2 regions of the Paraburkholderia sp. SIMBA_027 genome follow, and region 1 is predicted to be linked to the other one. Evidence: riboswitches for the same ligand, from Rfam matches in the RefSeq annotation. Region 1 holds a riboswitch; the other holds the start of a gene.
The links. A riboswitch is a leader RNA that binds a small molecule or an ion and turns the genes downstream of it on or off. The one in region 1 is predicted to bind FMN.
Positions count from the first base shown of each region.

Region 1 (3,834 bases):
ATTCACGTCGATGGCTCGGTCGACGTCGCGCTGATTAAGCCAACGCCTAATCCGCGATTGAATCAATTGCTAATGGAAAGCTTGAAAAGCTGGCGATTCTCGCCCGCATTGAAAGACGGCCGCGCGATCGAATCCGAGCAGGACATACGCGTGCATTTCAATATCGGCTAACGTTTGCGCAATGGGCGAAACGTCAGTCGATCTCAATACCATGCAGAATCAAAAGGCCACCTCGCGCGCGCCGCGCGGCCAACCCGCAATCGATAGCTATGCCGTGGCAGCGCCTCGAAGAATCGCCAGGTTCAGTGCACGAAGCAAGCGCTAAATTGCACGCACTCAAGCGGCCGCATAAAGCGCTGTGAACTGCGAATCGCTCAATGCCCGCGCATTGCCGGTTTCGTCCGTAAGAATCCAGTCGCCGGGTTCGACTGCCCACCAGCCATCGGGCGTAGCGATCGCCCAGCCATCCTCACGCGCCTCGACGCGCGTATGCCCGCCTGGACCGAACCAGCGCTCGGCATCGACTGCCAAGCCTTTCCTCAAAAAACGCATCAAAGCTTTCCTAAGTTTTTTTACTTCGATATCGCGAGATCGTATGTATCTGACTTCCACACCGTATCGAGACCGTATGCAGAACGCAGGAAGCGGCTTGAACGGTTCCAGTGAATATGTGGCGATCTCCGGGATGCAACTCGCTTTCCGGAAGACACACATCCATGGCGCAAGATGTGCAATGCCTCCGCACGCGTAAACGTTTCCATCCCATCGGTTCGCTCACGCCGCACGGCGACGCGAAAGTCGATACGGAAACGCATGGTGAGCAAGCGCAGCAATCTCGTCAAGCGAATCGTGTTATCGACCGGCCGTATATCGGTTATTACGACGCCGATCGTCTTTGTCGGTTTCGATTTGCCGAGGGGGATTTAAGCCTGCTTTTAAGATCGCGATGCCGACGGGTGTCGGTCATTTCCCCGGTTTTTGCGCGAGGTGATTAAGGAATCGCTCGTTGCATGACGATTAGTTCGCCGGTGAATTTCGCATTGCTCGCGCGCCGAATCTCAGCGAAACCTGACGTCCGCGCAGCCAATCATGTTTCGCCCGGCGTAGAAACCGAATACCGCTTTATCGGCGAATTCTTTGCTCACTGGCTTGCCGAAGATCGCGGTTGCTAGCCGATTCGTTGCTGAGAGGCAGTGCGGTGAGCATCGAGTGTTCGCGACAAGGTAGCCCCTTATTCCAAGCGCGTTGACGAGACCGCATTGCTGCGCGCGCAAACGTTTCCCAGCCGCTTCACGCTGAGATCAAACGCGTCACACCGCGTGCGAAGCATGCCGGATCACCGGAGAAACCGTTCGCGGCGTTTCGAGCAGTTTGTTCAAACGCTGAATGGCGCCGCAATAGTCACGCGCCGTCACTGAAGCCAATTGTTCGTCGTACACCTTGAGCAAAGCCTCAATCGCAGCAACCTCGCTAGAACCGATCATCCACTCTCCGCTGAGCTGCGCACGCTCGACGGCGGCATTCAATGCATCTTCCGCGCCGGCATAAGTATCATCGTTTGCGTGTCCCAGACCGGTCTGCCACAGAAAATACGAGAGATACGTGAGGCGCGTGAGTTCGTTGAGCATCGCTTGATTGCCGCGTTGCTTGTCACGTTGATTGTCGCGTCCCTCGCGGCACGCTTCCAGCGCGAGATGCGCATTCAACGACAGGCTGCGGACCGACTCGTGCGGCATCGGCAGCAGCCACTGCTTCGACCCGCGCGGCGGTACACGGCGGCGATTCAAGGCGGTCATGACGACGCCTCGGCGGCCGTGCGAGTCCTTTCCATCGTCCGCTTCGCCGTCGCCAACCCCTTCATTTTCCAGTTGCCCGATACCCGCTTGCGCTTCATGACATGCGCTCCTTATTCGATTCCGATACGTTCGAGCGCCACAAACGCCAACATGACGACGCAACGAATTGAGTGCCAGATTTAGAGTGGAAACTCAGGCTGATTGCGGCTGTGCACAAAACCGTGTTTCGTGCTACCGTACAACCCGTTCGTTAATCAACACGCTAACGAACACGTTCTCGGGGCGGGGTGCAATTCCCCACCGGCGGTAATCGGCGTTAAACACGACGTAGCCCGCGAGCGCTCTGCGATTGCAGAGGTCAGCAGACCCGGTTGGATTCCGGGGCCGACGGTCATAGTCCGGATGAAAGAGAACAGAATGGCCTCCGTCTTTTCGCGTTTCGTGAAAGGCGCAGCCGTTCTACGCCCTGTTCACACAAAACAGGCTGAAGTCCATGAACACCACTAGCACCATCGAATCCCAGGCTGTCGCTGCATCCGCCGACCAACGTCCGCGTCTCGCTTTCATTCAGGCTTGCTGGCATCGCGACATCGTCGATCAGGCCAAGCATTCCTTCGTGCAATCGATCCAGAAGTACGGCTACAGCGCCGACGACGTCGATCTGTACGAAGTGCCGGGCGCCTTCGAAATTCCGCTGCACGCCAAACGCCTCGCGCAAACGGGCCGCTATGCCGGCATCGTGGCGGCGGGCCTCGTGGTCGATGGCGGCATCTATCGCCACGATTTCGTCGCGACGGCCGTCATCGACGGCCTGATGCAAGTCCAGTTGGAAACCGGCACGCCGGTGTTTTCGGTCGTGCTCACGCCGCATCATTTCCACGGCGAAGAACACGTGAAGTATTTCCGCGAGCATTTCGTCGTCAAGGGCGCGGAAGCCGCGCACGCTTGCGCCGATACGGTCAGCAAGCTCGCCGCCCTGCCGGTGCGCTAACACGCGCCGTGGCGACGCCCGTGCCTCGCACGGCGTCGCCTGTTCACGCCCGCGCTGTGCTTTACGACATGAACATACCGCCGTCCACGTTGATCGTCTGGCCGGTGATATAGGACGCGTCGTCCGAAGCGAGAAACGCCACGAGACCGGCCACGTCCTTGCCGCTGCCCGCGCGTTTCATCGGAATGTTGTCGACCCACTCCTTCATGAGCTCGCCCGGCTTGTAATCGCCGAGCAGTTTGCCCCACGCCTCGTCGTTGTACGCCCACATATCCGTGGTGATAATGCCCGGACAAAACGCGTTGACCGTGATGCCCGTGGGCGCGAGTTCTTTCGCGAGACTCTGCGTAATGCCGAGCACGCCGAATTTGCTCGCCGCGTAATGCGGCGTATAGACGAAACCCTGACGCGCCTGGCCCGATGCCGTATTGATCAGTCGGCCGCCCTTGCCCGCACGAAGCATGCGCGTGGCCGCTTCCTGGCAGCACAGAAACACGCCTTTGGTGTTCACGGCCATCACCTTGTCCCACTCGGCTTCGCTCAGATCGGGTAGCTTCGCGATCGTAATCACGCCCGCGTTCTGCACCGAAATATCGACTTCACCGAGTTTCGCGGCCACTTCGTCGTAGAGCGCCACGACTTGCGCCTTGCTCGTCACGTCGACCTCGACGGCTATCGCTTCGTAACCGGCGTCGCGCAAACCGGCCGCTGCATCATGCACACTCTTCTCGTTCGCCGACACGCACACCTTCGCGCCTTCCTGCGCGAAGCGTTCCGCGATGCCCAATCCAATACCGCGGCTTCCGCCCGTCACGACCACCACCTTGCCTGCGAACCGCTTTGCTTCGTTACTCACGGTGTATTCTCCGGAAACCCTGCGTTTAAAGACGGCCGATCCACTTCAGCCATTGTTCGTGATTGCGCGCGGCGGCCTCCACGCCCGCGCCCGGTTCCACGCGGCGCGCGATCACGCGGTTCGCGCGATGCGCGTCGAGCGACGGAATCAGCCCTGTTTCAAGCAGCGCCAACGCGGCTGCGCCGGCCGCC
Region 1 covers NZ_JAWRWY010000014.1:196,816-200,649, forward strand. Annotated here, with positions in the region: gene SB764_RS26195 (energy transducer TonB) at 1-171, shown strand, start outside; gene SB764_RS26200 (hypothetical protein) at 337-612, opposite strand; gene SB764_RS26205 (hypothetical protein) at 717-995, shown strand; gene SB764_RS26210 (hypothetical protein) at 1,011-1,172, shown strand; gene SB764_RS26215 (hypothetical protein) at 1,311-1,796, opposite strand; FMN riboswitch at 2,066-2,214, shown strand; gene SB764_RS26220 (6,7-dimethyl-8-ribityllumazine synthase) at 2,290-2,787, shown strand; gene SB764_RS26225 (glucose 1-dehydrogenase) at 2,849-3,643, opposite strand; gene SB764_RS26230 (FGGY family carbohydrate kinase) at 3,669-3,834, opposite strand, start outside.

Region 2 (3,834 bases), on a different contig from region 1:
TCGTGGCCTCGTTCGCGCACGGCTCGTTCTTCGGCATCGGCGCCGTGGTCGCGGCCTCGCTCGTGCCGCAGGAAAAGCGCGCCAGCGCCATCGCGATGATGTTCACGGGCCTCACGCTCGCGACCGTGCTCGGCGTGCCGTTCGGCACCGCGATCGGCCAGCAGTTCGGCTGGCGCGTGGCGTTCTGGATCGTCAGCGGCTTCGGCGTGATTTCGCTGCTCGGCGTGACCGCGCTGGTGCCGAATCTGCACGATCACGCGCCCGCCGGACTCGGCCACGAAGTGCGCGTGCTGCGCGATCCGCAGGTGTGGATCGCGCTCGGCATGACGGTGCTGGGCTTCGGCGGCGTGTTCGTCGTGTTCACCTACATCGCGCCCATTCTGGAGCAGGTGAGCGGTTTCTCGCCGCGCGGCGTGACGTTGATGCTCGTGCTGTTCGGCGTGGGGCTCACGCTCGGCAACATGCTCGGCGGCAAGCTCGCGGACCGTGCGCTGATGCCGTCGCTGATGGGCATCCTGATCGCCCTCGCAGTGGTCATGGCGATCTTCACGAAGACGAGCCACGCGGCGATTCCGGCGGCGATCACGGTATTCGTCTGGGGCATCGCGGCGTTCGCGACCGTGCCGCCGCTGCAAATGCGCGTGGTGGCGAAGGCCGCCGCCGCGCCGAATCTGGCCTCGACGCTGAACATCGGCGCGTTCAACGTGGGCAACGCGATGGGCGCGTGGCTCGGCGGTCTCGTCATCACGCGTGGCCTCGCGCTCGATGCGCTGCCGTGGGTGGCCGCCGCCGTCTCGATCGCGGCGCTCGCGCTGACCTGGCTGGCGGCGCGGCTCGACGCGCGCGAAACCGGCGGCGCGGCGGCGCGCGTGGCGGTGAGTCAGGACGCCTGCTGAACCCGCGTGGCGCACAGTCCGGGCATATCGCATACGCGCACAAGCATTCCCGAAAACGCGCTCTGCAATGCTGATATCAGTGTGAAGATAACTTCGTTGGGCGCGGCGGGACGCGATGCTAGTCTTGCCTCCATTCAAGCAATTGCGCCGGTTCGCGGCGCGTCTGGGAGGCTGCCATGCATTCACCGCTCGCGCTCGTGAGCCACGCGCAGGCCGATCGTCCGGCCGCACATCGCGGTACGACGCATCGCCGCGACGACGATCTCGCCGTCGACATCGACACTGTTTCGGATCACGAAGCGATTGTTCGCGGCGTCGACGAACGCTCTGCATTCGCCGTTGCGCCGCTTGCACAAGCGACAGCACAAACCGAGGCGCACGACAGCGCCGCCAACGCGTTCGATGCACTCGAACATCTCGTCGGCGTGAACCTCGCGCGGCTGCGCGCCGAGCGTCAACTCTCGCTCGATGCGCTGGCGCGTGCCTCGGGCGTGTCGCGCGCGATGCTCGCCCAGGTGGAGTCGGCGCGCAGCGTGCCGTCGATCAAGGTGCTCTGCAAGGTCGCGGCGGCGCTTAAGGTATCGGTGTCGGCGTTCCTGCGCCGTCATGCGGTGAACGGCTTCGAGCATCTGCCCGCCGAACGCGCGCCGCGCCGCGTAAGCGCCGACGGCCGTTATTCGGCTCGCGCGCTCTATCCCGAGGACGAGCCCGCCGCCGCCGAGTTTCACGAACTGCGCATCGCGCCGCTGCACACCGAGCCGGGCACGCGCCGCGCGCCGGGCACGACCGTCAACCTCGTGGTCAGCGAAGGCACGCTCGAAGTGAGCGTGCACGATCGCCGCCAGTTGCTCGCGACCGGCGACGCCATCGTGTTCGACGCCGACCAGCCGCACAGCCTGCGCAATCCGGGCGACACCGAGGCGCGCGTGTTCCGCGTGACGCGCAACGCCGAGACGCCGCCGCGCTGGGACGTGCCGCAAGCCGCGCCGCAGACGCTCTGAGATCGGTGCGCGCCCGGTGCGCGCATTTGTCCAGTGGGTCTTTGCCGCGCTGCACGATCGGGCGCGACGCGGTATGCTTCTTCCGCCGGTTCAACCGGTAATCAGTGCGTCTTCAGGGCGGGGTGCAATTCCCCACCGGCGGTATGCCGGCCGGGCCGAAAGGCCAGCCGGTGAGCCCGCGAGCGCCTGTGCGTGAGTCGCTGCAAGCTGTTTTCGTCTCGTGCGCAGGGTCAGCAGATCTGGTGCGAAGCCAGAGCCGACGGTCATAGTCCGGATGAGAGAAGATGTGCAGATGGTCATGTTTGCCCATCCGCCGCGGCGTAGCGCCTGCGTGCGCGTGGCGTCGTCCGGCCTTGAGCCGGGTGCCGCGCGCGGCGCTCGCGAGAGGCCGCGTGCCGGGGATTCCTGTCTGTTTGCAATGCCCTGAAACGTTTTTCGCCCAACTCTTGCGAGGAGCGTTTCACATGTCCTTTACCCGCAATCTCCCGGTCGAGCAGCCGCTCGACGCCATCGCCGATCTTCCCTTGCTCGACACCGAGCCGGTGCCCCCGCGCATCGCCGCCGCGCTGCAGGCCATGCGCGAAGGCCGTCCCGTCGTCCTTCAGGACGATCACGACCGCGAGGACGAAGCCGATCTCGTCTGCGCCGCCGAGAACCTGACTAACGAAACGATGGCGCTGTTCATCCGCGAATGCAGCGGCATCGTCTGCCTGTGCCTCTCCGACGAGAAAGTGCGCGCGCTCGAACTGCCGCCGATGGTCGCGCGCAACGAGAGCCGCAACCGCACGGCCTTCACCGTCTCGATCGAGGCGCGCGAGGGCGTGAGCACGGGCGTGTCGGCCGCCGACCGCGTGACGACGATCCGCGCGGCCATCGCGGCCGGCGCGAAGCCCGCCGACATCGTGAGCCCCGGCCACGTGTTCCCGCTGCGCGCGCAGCCGGGCGGCGTGCTCGCGCGCCGCGGCCATACCGAAGGCACCGTCGACCTGGCGGCGCTCGCCGGCCTGGAGCCCGCGGGCGTGCTGTGCGAACTGATGAATCCGGACGGCACGATGGCGCGCGGCCAGCAGGTCGACGACTTCGCGAAGCTGCACAATCTGCCGATGCTGACGATCGCCGAGCTGGCGGCATTCCGCGCCTCGCTCGCCGAGGTGCGCGAACGCAGCGCCGAACTGGTGTAAGGCGCGTTCGAAACGTGAAGGTGCCGCAGGCCGCCTTTCCCGCGCGGCCCGCAATGAAAAACGGCGCGTGAGCCTTGTGGTTCACGCGCCGTTTTTTTATCGACGAAGCGAGCGGCAGTGCGCCAGGTTGGCTTACGACTGCACGTCGCCGAACTCGCCGCGCACGCCCGCTGCCACGAGCGCGGGCAATTCGTCCATGTGTTCCATGATGCGCGTGATGCCCAACTCGCGCAGCACGTCGGCATAGCCCGACGGGATATGGCTCGCGCCCACGAACGCGATGGTCTTCATGCCCGCCGCGCGCGCGGCGTTCAGGCCCGAGAGGCTGTCCTCGACCACGAGGCAGCGCGCCGGCTCCACGCCGAGCGTTTTGGCCGCATGCAGATAGACATCCGGATAAGGCTTGGGCCGCGCGACCATCTCGGCGCTGAAGATGCGCTCGCCGAAGATCGTGTCGAGCCCGGCGCGGCGCACCGAGGCGTGCACGCGCGTGAGGCGGCTGTTCGACACCACGGCGGCGGGCAGCGCGATCTGGCGCAGCGCGTCGCGCACGCCGTTGATCGGGCTCACCGAATCGGCGATCGCGACTTCGCAGTTGTGGTCGATCGTCTCGAGAAAATGCTCGGGCAGCGTGAGGTTGAAGCGCTCGGCGACGTCGGCGAGAAAGCGCGAGGTCTGCTGGCCGAAGGCGGAGGCCACGGCGGCGCGGAAATCCACGCCGGGGAAGGTGCGGCTGAGCGTATCGAAGAGCACGTG
Region 2 covers NZ_JAWRWY010000005.1:152,690-156,523, forward strand. Annotated here, with positions in the region: gene SB764_RS11040 (MFS transporter) at 1-896, shown strand, start outside; gene SB764_RS11045 (helix-turn-helix domain-containing protein) at 1,073-1,897, shown strand; FMN riboswitch at 2,002-2,187, shown strand; gene ribB (3,4-dihydroxy-2-butanone-4-phosphate synthase) at 2,362-3,078, shown strand; gene SB764_RS11055 (HAD family hydrolase) at 3,211-3,834, opposite strand, start outside.
Region 2: another riboswitch for FMN. It lies ahead of ribB (3,4-dihydroxy-2-butanone-4-phosphate synthase); the one in region 1 lies ahead of SB764_RS26220 (6,7-dimethyl-8-ribityllumazine synthase).